2 linked regions of the Azoarcus olearius genome follow. The protein of the gene in region 1 interacts with the protein of each later gene in a pairwise test. Links are inferred from orthologs where the notes say so. Each region holds a gene or a part of one and is shown on either strand. Other genes may lie near its edges.

Region 1 (8,104 bases):
GCATCGTGTTCGAGATCACCGAGCGCGACACGGTGAAGAATCTGTCGCTGCTGGAACGCTTCATCTGCGACCTGAAGGCGGAAGGCTTCCGCCTCGCGATCGACGACTTCGGTTCGGGCTTCTCGTCCTTCCACTACCTGCGCCGCTTCCCGTTCGACGTGCTGAAGATCGAGGGCGACTTCATCGCCAACATGGTCAACAGCGAACGCGACCGCATCTTCGTGCAGAGCATCACCGAGCTGTCGCGTGCACTGAAGATCAAGGTGGTGGCGGAGTTCGTGGAATCGGCCGAGGTGCTGGCGCTGCTGCGCGAGTTCGGCATCGACTATGCGCAGGGCTACCACGTCGGCCGGCCCGAACGCGAGGTGCTGCCCGCCCGCGCGCGTGCTGCGCGGCCGGCGCTGACCGCTCAGTAACCCGCCGCGCTGCCCTCGCGGCGCGGATCGGCCGCGCCCGCCCAGCCTCCAGCTTCACGCACGATCAGGCTGGTGCCGCTGGTGAGGTCACGCAGTTGCGGGCGGTGCCCGAACAGCGCGAGTCGGCCCGCCAGCGCGCACCCGGCGGCGTTGTCCTCCACTTCGGTCGGGCCATTGCGGCTGCCGGCGTGCGGCCGCGCCAGCGCCGCGTCCGGCGCCTGCCCCCAGTCGAGCACGCCCACCAGCGCGGCCGCCACGTAGTTGATGATGGCGCTGCCGCCGGGCGAGCCGAGCACCGCGTGCAGCCGTCCATCGGGCGCAAACACCAGCGTCGGCGCCATCGAGCTGAGCGGGCGCTTGCGCGGCCCGGCGCGGTTGGGGTGTGCCCCGTGCTCACCGCTCGGGACAAACGAAAAATCGGTGAGCTGGTTGTTGAGCAGGAAGCCGCGCACCATGCGCCGGCTGCCGAAGGCGTTCTCGATCGAGGCGGTCAGCGACACCGCGTTGCCGCCTGCATCCACCACCGATATGTGCGTGGTGGCGGGCCACTCCGGGCTGCTCGCCGCCACCGCTGCCACCGCGGGGTCCGGCACGCCCGCCGGCGCGGTCCCCATGCTGCCGTCGAGCGCGATCAGCGCGGCGCGGCGGGCGAGGTAGCGCGGCGCCAGCAACTGCGCGGGCGCCAGCGTCATCGCCGCGGGGTCGCCGTACCAGGCTTCGCGGTCCGCATAGGCAAGCCGGCCCGCCTCGGCGAAGAGGTGCGCGGCAAAAGCCGAATCCGGCGCGATCGCAGGCAGGTCGAAGCGTTGCAACACGCCGAGCAGGGCCAGCACGCTCGCACCGCCGGCGCTGGGGGGCGGCATGCCGCACACCCGCCAGGCGCGGTACGGGCCGCACAGCGCCGGGCGCTCGACCACCTCGTAGGAGCGAAGGTCGTCCAGCGTGAGCGCGCCCGGCGCCGGGGCGCGCGCCACCGCGGCGACGAGATCGCGCGCCACCTCGCCGCCGTAGAAGGCCTCGGCGCCGTCGCGCGCGAGCAGTTCCAGCGTCGCGGCGAGCGCCGGATTGCGCAGCGTCGCACCCACCGCCAGCGGCGCACCGCCCGCATCGAAGAACAGCAGGCGCGCGGCGGGGTCGGCGCGCAGGAAGCGGTCGCGCGCGATGTGCGCGTGCAGGCGCGGCGACACCGCGAAGCCCTCCCGCGCCAATGCAATCGCGGGCGCGAACAGGCGCGCCCAGGGCAGCACGCCGTGGCGCCGATGGGCGGCTTCGAGCAGGCGCGGCAACCCCGGCACACCCACCGCACGGCCGCCCACCACCGCGTCGAAGAAGTGCAGCGGGCGCCCGGCCTCGTCCAGGAACCAGTCCGCCTCCACCGCCGCAGGCGCGCTTTCGCGGCCGTCCCAGGCGGCAAGACGCTGCGCGGCAGCGTCGTAGTGGAGCAGGAAACCGCCGCCGCCGATGCCGGACGATTGCGGTTCGACCACATTGAGCACCAGCGCCGCGGCAATCGCGGCATCCGCGGCCGAACCACCCTCGCCCAGCACGGCAAGCGCGGCGTCGGTGGCGAGCGGGTGGGCGGTCACCACCATTGCGTTGGAAGCGCGTACCGCCGGTCGCGGTGAGAAGCCGGTCGCGGCCTCGGGCGCGGGCGGCTGCGCGGCCGCCGTGGCCGCAAGCCACAGCCAGACCGCGAACAGGATCGCCGCGCGCATCGGCCTGCCGCCCGCGCTCAGCGCGTCCAGGCAGGCAGCCGGCGCGGTTCGGGTGCGAGTTGTAGTTGGAAGTAGTCGGGCAGACCGGCGTGGGTCGGCACCGGCAGTTCGCCTTCGATCAGCGGCGCCAGCGCGGCCTTGGCGGCGGCGGTGACGTGCAGGCCGTCGGCGGCGATGAAATGCGGCGGCACGCGGCGCTCGAGGTTGGCGATTTCCTCCACCCGCACCGGCTGCACATCCCACCGATACGGTTCGTCGGCCAGGCGGCGGATCGCCGGCATCACCCCATCCTGCCCGGCCAGCGCGTAGGCCACCGCAGCCCGCCCCACCGCCCTTGCCTGCGCCACGTCGGTGGCCGAGCGCCAGTGGCCGGCCGCGCGCTGCAGGTAGTCCGGGATGGCCCAGTGGTGCTTGTAGTCGAAGCGCGCCGAAACCAAGCGCGCGACGCACTGCCCCGCGCCGCCCAGCTGGACGTGACCGAGCGCGTCGTGCGACTGCTCCATCACCAGCGTGCCGTCGGCGCGGCGGATGCCTTCCGCCACGGTGACTGCACAGTAGCCCAGGCGCTCGACTACCGCCTTCACCCGCGCGAGGAAGGCCTCCTCGTCGAACGCGACCTCGGGCAGCAGCACGATGTGTGGCGGCTCGTCCTCGTTGCGCGCGGCCAGCGCGGTTGCGGCGGCCAGCCAGCCGGCGTTGCGCCCCATCACCTCCATGACGAACACCCGCCCACGCCGGCTGGACATCGCCGCCAGGTCCAGCCCGGATTCGCGCATCGCGGTGGCGAGATACTTGGCCGCGGAGCCGAAGCCGGGCGAGCAGTCGGTGCCCTCGAGGTCGTTGTCCACCGTCTTGGGCACACCGATGCAGCACAGCGGGTAAGCCCGCGCGCGCGCCGCTGCGGCAACGCGGGCGACGATGTCCATGGAACCGTTGCCGCCGTTGTACAGGAAGGCGCCGATGCGATAGCTGGCGAACACCTCGAACAGACGGTCGTACTGCGCGGGATTGGCTTCCTCCGGATCGAGGTCGAAGCGGCACGAACCGAATGCGCCGCCGGGCGTGAGTGCAAGCTGTGCCAGCTCGGCGGGCGTCAGCGGCGTCGTATCGACCAGCGTTTCACTCAGCACCCCGAGAATGCCGTTGCGCGCGCCATAGACAGTGCCGATCGCCTGCGGATGTTCGCGCGCGGCTTCGATGACCGCGGCAGCGCTCGCGTTGATCACCGCGGTGACGCCGCCCGCCTGGGCGTAGAGGAGATTGAACGGCTGGGTCGGGCTCATCGTCGGAGGTCACCTCGACAGCGGCGCGCATGCGCCGGATCACACCTGCAAAGACAAACGCGGCCGGCACCGGGTTCGGTACCGACCGCGTCGGATGACGGCGCCGGGCGCCGGATTACTTCAGCGCGTCGAAGGCGCGGGCGGTAATCTCATCCACGGCACCGAGGCCGGAGATCTTGCGCACCTTGGGCGCCTTGACGTCGCCGGAGGCGGCCCAGCTGCTGTAGTACTCGACCAGCGGCTTGGTCTGGGCGTGGTAGACGTCCAGGCGCTTCTTGACGGTCTCTTCCTTGTCGTCGTCGCGCTGCACCAGGTCTTCGCCGGTGACGTCATCCTTGCCCTCGACCTTGGGCGGGTTGTACTTGACGTGGTAGGTGCGGCCGGAGGCCAGGTGGGCGCGGCGGCCGCTCATGCGTTCCACGATCTCGCTGTCGGGCACGTCGATCTCGAGCACGAAGTCGATCGGCACGCCGGCGTCCTTCATCGCGTCGGCCTGAGGGATGGTGCGCGGGAAGCCGTCGAACATGTAGCCGGCCTTGCAATCGTCCTGCTGCAGGCGGTCCTTCACCAGGCCGATGATGATCTCGTCGGACACCAGGCCACCGGCGTCCATCACCTTCTTGGCCTCGATGCCCAGCGGGGTGCCGGCCTTGACCGCGGCGCGCAGCATGTCGCCGGTGGAGATCTGCGGAATGCCGAACTTCTCCTTGATGAAGTTCGCTTGCGTGCCCTTGCCGGCGCCCGGCGGTCCCAACAGAATCAGTCGCATACACCCTCCCGAGATTTTGGCCTGTGCTGCCGGCCTGCTTTATGAACTAGATGAACCAAAAGGCCGAAACTTAAACGACTCGACCGGCACGGTCAAACCGAAAGACCGCGCAAAACGTGTCAGGCAGCGCCGGCGAATACCGCCCGCACCCGCTCCAGGTCTTCCACGGTATCGACCCCCGCGGCCGGCGCGGCCTCCAGCCCGAGCACGCGGATGCGGTAGCCGTGCCACATCGCCCGCAGCTGCTCCAGCGCTTCCCACTGCTCGATCGGCGCGGGCGCCAGCGCGGTGTAGCGGCGCAGGAAGCTGACGCGGTAGGCATACAGCCCGACATGGCGCAGCACCGGAAGTCCGGCCGGCAGGACGGCGCGCTCGCCGGGTTGCGCCCAGGCATCGCGCGCCCAGGGAATCGGCGCGCGGGAGAAATACAGCGCGCGCTGCTGGGCGTCGCACACCACCTTGACGACGTTGGGATTGAAGACTTCGTCGGCGTCGTGGATCGGATGCGCCGCGGTGGCGATGGCGGCTTCGCCGTCGGCCGCGAGTTCGGCCGCCACCGCGGTGATGATGGCGGGGTCGATCAGCGGCTCGTCGCCCTGTACGTTGACGACGATGTCCTCGTCCTGCCAGCCGAGCGCGCACGCGACCTCGGCGAGGCGATCGGTGCCGCTCGGATGGTCGGCGCGGGTCATGACCACCTTGCCGCCGGCCGCCTCAACCGCCTCGCGCACGCCATCGTGGTCGGTGGCCACCCACACCTCGGCGGCGCCGGCGTCCTGCACGCGTTCGAGCACGCGGACGATCATCGGCTTGCCGGCAATGTCGGCGAGCGGCTTGCCCGGCAGCCGGCTGGAGGCGAAACGGGCGGGAATGACGATGCGGAAGGCGGACATGGCGGCGCTCAACGCAACGCGTCCACGTCCTCGGCGGCCAGCGCGCGCGCTTCCTCTTCCAGCATCACCGGGATGCCGTCGCGGATCGGGAACGCGAGGCGGTCGGCCTTGCAGACCAGCTCCTGCTTGTCCTTGAGGTAGTCGAGCGGACCCTTGCACAGCGGGCAGACGAGGATTTCAAGCAGGCGGGCGTCCATGTTGCAGTCTCTCCAGGATGCGTTCGGCGGCACCCGAACCGATTTCGGCCGTCACCGGGAATTCCCAGGCGTCGGCCGGTGCGAAAGGCGCGCATTTTACCGCATCCTTGCTGGTCATCAGCTTGGGCTCGCCGGGCGCGAAGTCGAGATCGGCGGCAACGAAGCGGTGATGGTCGGGAAACGGATGCGGCACCACGTCCAGACCCATCGCCGCGAGCTGGTCGAAGAAGCGCTGCGGACGGCCGATGCCGGCAACGGCATGGACCCGGCGGCCGCGGAAGGCGCTCGCATCGCAGCGCCGGGCAGGATCGGCAACGCCGCGGAACCCGTCGCCGACCAGCCGCATCGGCACCGCACGCGCGCCCAGCCCGGGCGGCAGTTCCCCCTCGTCGCCGTGGCGGATCACCAGGTCCACGCGGTCGAGCCGGCGGACCGGCTCGCGCAGCGGCCCGGCGGGCAGCAGCCAGCGGTTGCCCAGCGTGGCGGGATCGACCACCGCCAGCTCCAGGTCGCGGGCAAGGCGGTAGTGCTGCATGCCGTCGTCGGAGACGATGACATCGCATTCCGGGTGGGCCTGCAGCAGCGCGGCGGCGGCCGCGGGGCGGTCGCGCCCGACGAAGACCGGCACGCCGGTGAGGCGCGCAAGCAGCAGCGGCTCGTCGCCGCATACGCCGGCATCGCCGGAGGCGACCACTTCGAGCACGCCGCGCGCGCTGCCGCCGTGCCCGCGGCTGATGATGCCCGGATGCCAGCCGGCCGCCCGCAACTGCTCGACCAGCCAGGCGACCACCGGAGTCTTGCCGCTGCCGCCGACCGCGATGTTGCCGACGACGATCACCTTCACCGGCAGCCGCACCTGCGAAAGCAGGCCGGCGCGGTAGAGCCGGCGTCGCAATGCGGCGAGCAGGCCGAACAGCAGGGACAGGGGATACAGCAGCAGCGCGCGCGGACCGCGGCTGCGCCAGTACGACGGGGCGGTGGGCATGGCCCCGCGCGCAGCCGCCATGGGTCAGTTCGCCGGGGTCTGGGTGGCGAAAGTGATGTGGGCAAGGCCGGCGCGCTGCGCCGCCTGCATGACGTCCACGACGCGCTGGTGCGGGGTCTTGGCGTCGGCGCTGATCACCACGACCGGCTCGCGGCCGTTGGACGGGCTGGCCTTGCCGAGCGCCGCGGCGAGCTCGTCGATGCCGCGTCCGGCCACCGGCTGGCGATTGACGAGCACGTCGCCGGTGGCCGTGACCGCGACCGCAATTTCGTTCGCCACCGTTTCGCTGCCATCCGCTGCGGACGTCGGCAGGTTGATTTCCAGGCCCGACACCTTGGAGAAGGTGGTCGTCAGCATCAAGAAGATCACGATCACCAGCAGCACGTCGATGAAGGGGATGAGGTTGATCTCCGGCTCCTCATCGCGATTGCCCTTCCGGAAATTCATCGCCATCGCCCTCAGCCGCGGCGGTCGCCCTGGGCGACCTCGACCAGCTTGATCGCCTGCTGCTCCATGTCGATGACGAAGTCGTCGATCAGGCGGCGGAAATGGCGCCAGAAGATCATCGTCGGAATCGCAATCACCAGGCCGAAGCCGGTGGCGTACAGCGCGAGCGAAATGCCGTGCGCGAGCTGGGCGGTGTTGGCGCCGCTGATACCCTGCGAGGCGAAGATCTCGATCATGCCGATGACGGTGCCGAAGAGGCCGAGCAGCGGCGCCACCGAAGCGATGGTGCCGAGCGTGGTGAGGAAGCGCTCGAGTTCGTGGACCACCGCCCGGCCGGTTTCCTCGATCGATTCCTTCATGACGTCGCGCGAGGCGCCGATGTTGCGCAGGCCCGCAGCCAGCACGCGGCCGAGCGGCGAATGCGCGGCGACGCGGTTGATCATCTCGGCCGAGGCACCGTGGCTGCGCAGGTCCACCAGCACCTTGTCGAGCAGCCCGGCCGGAACCACGCGCGCGCGCCGGAGCGACACGGAACGTTCGATGATCAATGCCACTGCAATAACCGACGCCAGCAACAGCGGCCAGATCGGCCATCCCGCAGCCTGAATGATCTCGAACACGCGCCCACTCCCCGGGAAAAAGCGGAACTCTAGCGCCAGCCCCCGTCGGGCGGCAAGTCGGGGCGCTGTGCGGAGAATCCACAAAAGCTGTGGATAAGTTTGTGGACTGATTCGGGATGTTGCCCCGGAAGCCCGTCGCCGCGGGCTTTTGCTTGCTTCGCTGAAAAATTAGGCAACATAAAATACCGTTAGTTATCAACTACTTGACAAACACTCCCAGTCGGATCAAGGACTTGCCGATTCAGGCTTGACAGTCCGGCGGGGCTGTGGATTCCGCTACAATCCCGGGCATGAAATTCGCCTCCCAATCGCCTGAAGCATCACCGCTATCCCTGTCCGCTCAAGTGCTTACGGTGTCCGCACTGAACCGCCTCGCGCGCGAGGTACTCGAGTCGGCCATCCCCCTGCTGTGGGTCAGCGGCGAGATCTCCAACCTCACCCGTGCCGCCTCCGGACATCTGTATTTCACCCTCAAGGACGAGCAGGCCCAGGTGCGGTGCGCGATGTGGCGCAACCGTGCCCAGTTGCTGCCCTTCCGGCCTGAAAACGGCATGCGGGTCGAAGCCCGCGCCCTGGTGACTGTCTATGAAGTCCGGGGCGACTATCAGCTGGGCGTGGAGGCGCTGCGCCCGGCGGGCATCGGCAACCTGTTCGAAGCCTTCACGCGCCTGAAGGAAAAGCTCGCCGCCGAAGGCCTGTTCGATGCCGCGGTCAAGCGCCCCTTGCCGCCGTATCCGCGCGGCATCGGTATCGTCACCTCGCCCGCCGCGGCCGCCCTG
Region 2 (5,064 bases), 1.2 Mb from region 1 along the record:
TGACGGCCTCGCCGCGGTGCGTGCCGCGGTGGAGGCGATGCCGGCGAAGCAGCGCACGCCGATGGCCGCCGGCTTTCTGGAACACTTCGAGCGTTACCACTACACCATCGCGCCGGTCATCGCCTTCCTGCAGGGGCGGGATTCCACCGTGGCGCACCGCATCTGCTCGCGCACCTTCCTGCCGGAAGGGCCGCGCTTCGATGCGCTCGATGTCTATTACGACCCGGAAGGTGGGGACCCGCTGGCCTGGGCGTTTGGCTCGCTGGGCCTGCAGGACCGCGCCCGCCACCTCGCCACGCTCTATCTCAACGACCTCGCCGACGTGCTGCGCGAGGCGGTGGATGCGCGCTTCGAATTCGTCCGCTACGCCGAATCGCTGGCGCGCAGCCAGCCCAGCTTCGAACCGCTGGCGCGCGCGCTCGCGGCGCCGCCGACGCTGGTCGACACGCTGCTGATCGAGCTGGCTGTGGCGGCCATCGAGCGCCACCGCCCGCAGCTGGTGCTGCTGTCGGTGCCGTTTCCCGGCTCGGTGTATGGGGCCTTCCGCATCGCCCAGGCGATCAAGGCCCGCGATCCCTCCATCGCGGTGGCGCTGGGCGGCGGCTTCGTGAATACCGAACTGCGCGAGCTGAAGGACGCGCGGGTGTTCGACTACTTCGACTATGTGACGCTGGACGATGGCGAACGTCCGGTGCTGGCGCTGATCGACCATCTGCAGGGCGGGCGTTCAACGTCGCGCCTGGTGCGCACCTTCGTGCGCGACGCCGACAGCGGCGAGGTCCGCTACGTGAATTTCCCCGAGCCGGACGTCCCCTTCGACGAGGTCGGCACGCCCACCTGGGACGGCCTGCCGCTGGACCGCTATCTGTCCATCCTCGACATGCTCAACCCGATGCACCGGCTGTGGTCGGACGGGCGCTGGAACAAGCTCACCGTAGCGCACGGTTGCTACTGGAAGAAGTGCAGCTTTTGCGACATCAGCCTCGACTATATCTCGCGTTATGAGGGCGCCGCCGCCAGCGTGCTGGTGGACCGCATCGAGGCCATCATCGCCGAGACCGGCCAGACCGGCTTCCACTTCGTCGATGAGGCGGCGCCGCCCAAGGCGCTGCGCGCGCTGGCCGAGGAACTGCTGCGCCGCGGCGTGGCGATTTCGTGGTGGGGCAACATCCGCTTCGAGAAGTCCTTCACCCCGGAGTTGTGCCAGCTGTTGGCCGACAGCGGCTGCATCGCGATTTCCGGCGGGCTGGAGGTGGCCTCCGACCGCTTGCTGAAGCTGATGAAGAAGGGCGTGTCGGTGGATCAGGTAGCGCGCGTCACCCACGCCTTCGCCGAAGCCGACGTGCTGGTCCATGCCTACCTGATGTACGGCTTTCCGACCCAGACGGTGCACGACACGGTGGACGCGCTGGAATACGTGCGCCAGCTGTTCGAGGCCGGCTGCATCCAGTCCGGCTTCTTCCACCGCTTCGCCTGCACGGTGCATTCCCCGGTGGGCAAGAACCCGGACGAATACGGCGTGCGCCTGCTGCCGCTGCCGCCGGTGAGTTTCGCCAAGAACGATGTCGAATTCGTCGACCCGACCGGCGTGGATCACGACGCGCTCGGTGCTGCGCTCAACAAGGCGCTGTACAACTACATGCACGGCATCGGGCTGGATACCGATGTGCGCAACTGGTTTGCCGACAAGGTGCCGCGGCCGCGGGTGGCGCGGCAGTTCATCGCGCGCGCGCTCGCCCAGCAGTAAGCGCCGCCATCGCAACCCCGCTCAATTCAAGCAAGCGATATCCATGAAGATCAATCTCCTTCCCCTCGGCGCCCGCTTCCTGCTCAAGGGCCGCATCCACACCAAGGTCGGGCCGATGACCGCGTCCGATGAAGCGGGGGCCGTCAGCTTCATCCCCAAGCATGCGGTCCTGCAACCTGTGCCGGGTGAGGCACCGCCGGTGCTGCTGGAGGAGTCGCCGAAGGGACTGGACGCGGCGAAGGTGAGGGCGGCTTTCGAGGCCTACCACCAGACCGCGCTGAAGTTGACCGACGCGGCGGGGAAAGCGGCGCTGGAAGAGGCACGCAGGCGCTTTATTGCCGGCATCTGCTGAGAGCCGGCAGGCGCGCGGGGAGGGTTCCCGGCAGCCCGCTTTGGGACTGCCGGGAATGCGTGCACGAAACGCCGCACGCGGAAAGGAGATGCGCAGGGCGCTCCTGCGACCGGGGCGCCCGCGTCAGGACTGCATCAGCGTTGCTGGTTCTGACCGCGTTGCTGGTTTTGATCCTGCTTGGTCTGCTGCTGCTCGGGCTGTTGCTGGTTGGGTTGTTGCTGCTGGCCGGGCTGTTGCTGCTGCCGCCCCGGCTGTTGCTGCTGGGGTTGCTGCTCACGCTGCTGCTTCTGGTCTTGTTGCTGGTTATTTTGCTGGTTCGGCATGATCGTCTCCTCAGGGCAATAGCGCTGGCTGTGCTGCCATCGCTTTGGGAGAGAAGCATTCGGTGTTCCCGGGGAAAGACAGGGGGCGGGCCGGCTGGTGAAGGAAATGTCGTGCAATGGTGCGGCGCTGTGTAAAGAAATTGCACGCTCGTGCCGCGCCGCAGTCCGTTGCAGCGGAAGCCGCCGGCCGCGGCGGCGCCGCGGATTTCCAGTGATCGGCTAGCGGCCCAGCGCGTAGAACTCCGCATTGGGTCGCATGCTGGTCACGTTGGCCAGACGATTGGACATGCCGAAAAACGCGGAGATGCCGGCGATGTCCCAGATGTCCTCTTCGGTGAAGCCGTGGGTTTTCAGCGTGTCGAAATCGGCCTCGCCGACCAGATGCGCGGATTGCGAGACGCGCATCGCGAAATCCAGCATGGCTTTCTGGCGGTCGGTGATATCTGCCTTGCGGTAATTCGTGGCGATCTGATCGGCGATGAGCGGATTCTTGGCGCGGATGCGCAGGATGGCGCCGTGCGCGATCACGCAGTATTGGCATTGATTGGCGCCGCTCGTTGCCACCACGATCATTTCCCGCTCGGCCTTGGTCAGATTGCCCGGCTTTTCCATCAAGGCGTTGTGATAGGCAAAGAACGCGCGAAATTCGTCCGGCCGATGGGCGAGGGTCAGGAAGACGTTGGGAATGAAGCCTGACTTTTCCTGCACCGCCATGATGCGCTCGCGAATGTCGGCAGGCATGTCCTCCAGCCGGGGAACCGGAAAGCGGCTGACGGGGGCTTGGCGGGTCTGCTCCATGTTTCACTCCTCTGCGTGACAAGAATAAATGGACTTGAATGGGCGCTTTCGCGTCGTAGGTATTTAGACCGAGCGTCTAGTCGAGCTTAAAAAAAGGTCAGGCGGGCGGCAAACCCGCAAAGAAGAAATCGGCAAAAACGTCGAGCGGCGCGGCGGATTGCTCGAGCTTGGCGCGCAGCACCGCACCCTCCCAGCCGATCCAGAAGAAGGCGGCGAGTTGTGGCGGATTCGCGCAGGGGGACAGTTCTCCGGCCTGCTGGGCTGCCATCAGACAGGTGGAAAAACGCGTCTGCCAGTCTTCGAAGGTCTCTTTCAGGCTGGCGCGGAAGCTTTCGGGCAGCGCGCCCATTTCCTGCCCGAGGTTTCCGATCAGGCAGCCGCGGCGGTAGGCGTGCCGCGCCATGCCGTCTTTCGCATCGGCGACGAAGGCGCGCAGGCGATCGAGCGGCGAAAGCGCGTCGTTCAGCAGGTGGCGGTCCAGCTTCCTCGCGAAAAACTCGCCATAGCGCTGGATGAGTTCCAGGCCGAAGGATTCCTTGCTGTCGAAGTAATGGTAGAACGAGCCCTTGGGCACGTTTACCCGACCCAGGATTTCCTCGATGCCGGTGGCTGAGAACCCCTTTTCGGTGAGCACTTCCAGGCCCGCACGCAACAGCAATTCACGTGTTCCGATCAGGTCTTCCCGCTGCTTCGGGGGCCTGCCGCGGCGACGGGGGGTAAGGGGCGGCGCATCCATGACGAGATATTGGACTGACTGTCTCGTAAAAACAATCCTTCCCGCGCGCAGCGCATTGTGCCTGCAACGGAGCGGCGGAAACGGAGGCGCCCCCGTGGCCGCCGCTTACTCCGCTTGGAAGCGGCAGGGCATGCCCGTCATGGTGCCGGGCTGGTCGTCGCCCGCTGCGGGGGCGGCGCGGTTCAGCCCGTCACGCCGCGGCGCACCATCTCCACCATCGCGTCGGCAATGTCGCGCGGGCTGCGGCGTCCTTCGCGATACCACAGGTAGATCCAGTTCATGCCGCCGAGCAGGAACAGGCGCAGCAGTGTGCGGTCGGTGCCGGGGGCAACCGGCAGCGCCTTGATGAGGTCACGGAACACTTCCTCGTAGGCTTCGCGGTAGGGCTGGATCTTGGCCAGCAGTTCCTGGTTGCCGGTGAAGGAGAGGCTGTGGCCGGTGATGCGGTCGATCGGCGAGCCTTCGACGATGCCGCTGACGTGTACCTCGCACGCCCGCCGCAGGCGGTCCCACGGATCGCTGCCTTCTTCCGCCGCCGCCTTCACACGCCCCAGCACGCGCTGGAAGCCTTCGCGATGCACCGCCAGGTACAGCTCGTCCTTGGACGGAAAGTAGTGATAGACCGAGCCGGGCAGCAGGCCCACCTTGCGCGCGATGTCGCGGATGGAACTGCGGTCGTAGCCCTGCTCGGAGAACAGTTCGGCGGCGGCGGTCAGGATCACCTGGCGTCGCTCCACCGGCTCGCCGCCGCTGTCGCCGCCAGGCTCGCCGCCGCTGTCGTTGGCGGTTTCACCGCGCGCCAGCCGCGCGCTGAGTTCGCCGCGCTCGAGCAGGCGGCGCTGGTTCTCGGTCAGCACCTCGACGCCGTCACCGGCTTCGTCGGCCAGCGCCTGCAGGCGTTTCACCGCGGTTTCCAGGCCGTGCTTCTGCCAGATGTAGCGCACGCCCGAGGCGGAAATCTGCAGCCCGTCGAGGCGCAGGCGCTCGGCCACCGCGGCCTGGCCGAGTTCCGGTTCGCTGCGGGCGAGTTCGAGGATGCGGCTTTCGACATCGCGATTGTCGTCGGGGGCAGGGGTGCGGGAGAGCGCCTGGTTCATGGTCGATCTGC

The links. The genes of interacting proteins can lie anywhere in the genome.
Region 2: the proteins of kdsB (region 1) and acuR interact in binary tests that used the Escherichia coli proteins (3 or more experiments, as listed by UniProt). The link is inferred for Azoarcus olearius from one-to-one orthologs.

Annotation. Positions count from the first base shown.
Region 1 is NZ_CP016210.1:1,683,729-1,691,832, reverse strand. What follows is about bases 3,190-6,019. They hold kdsB (3-deoxy-manno-octulosonate cytidylyltransferase), read right to left. Parts: upstream 5,077-6,019; coding sequence 4,303-5,076; downstream 3,190-4,302. Other genes in these bases: lpxK (tetraacyldisaccharide 4'-kinase), read right to left, coding at 5,254-6,019; dqs_RS07830 (Trm112 family protein), read right to left, coding at 5,085-5,273; adk (adenylate kinase), read right to left, coding at 3,530-4,183; dqs_RS07845 (6-phosphofructokinase), read right to left, coding at 3,190-3,414. In the rest of the region: dqs_RS07855 (EAL domain-containing protein), read left to right, coding at 1-416; ggt (gamma-glutamyltransferase), read right to left, coding at 410-2,131; more of dqs_RS07845, read right to left, coding at 2,149-3,189; more of lpxK, read right to left, coding at 6,020-6,279; dqs_RS07820 (ExbD/TolR family protein), read right to left, coding at 6,283-6,705; dqs_RS07815 (MotA/TolQ/ExbB proton channel family protein), read right to left, coding at 6,717-7,325; xseA (exodeoxyribonuclease VII large subunit), read left to right, coding at 7,616-8,104. UniProt on the Escherichia coli protein: Activates KDO (a required 8-carbon sugar) for incorporation into bacterial lipopolysaccharide in Gram-negative bacteria.
Region 2 is NZ_CP016210.1:2,859,540-2,864,603, reverse strand. The notes cover bases 2,138-5,053. They hold acuR (acrylate utilization transcriptional regulator AcuR), read right to left. Parts: upstream 3,957-5,053; coding sequence 3,318-3,956; downstream 2,138-3,317. Other genes in these bases: dqs_RS13090 (TetR/AcrR family transcriptional regulator), read right to left, coding at 4,139-5,053; dqs_RS13100 (peroxidase-related enzyme), read right to left, coding at 2,642-3,220; dqs_RS13105 (hypothetical protein), read right to left, coding at 2,234-2,422. Outside these bases: dqs_RS13115 (B12-binding domain-containing radical SAM protein), read left to right, coding at 1-1,747; dqs_RS13110 (hypothetical protein), read left to right, coding at 1,791-2,099. UniProt on the Escherichia coli protein: Involved in response to both electrophiles and reactive chlorine species (RCS). Represses the transcription of the nemRA-gloA operon by binding to the NemR box.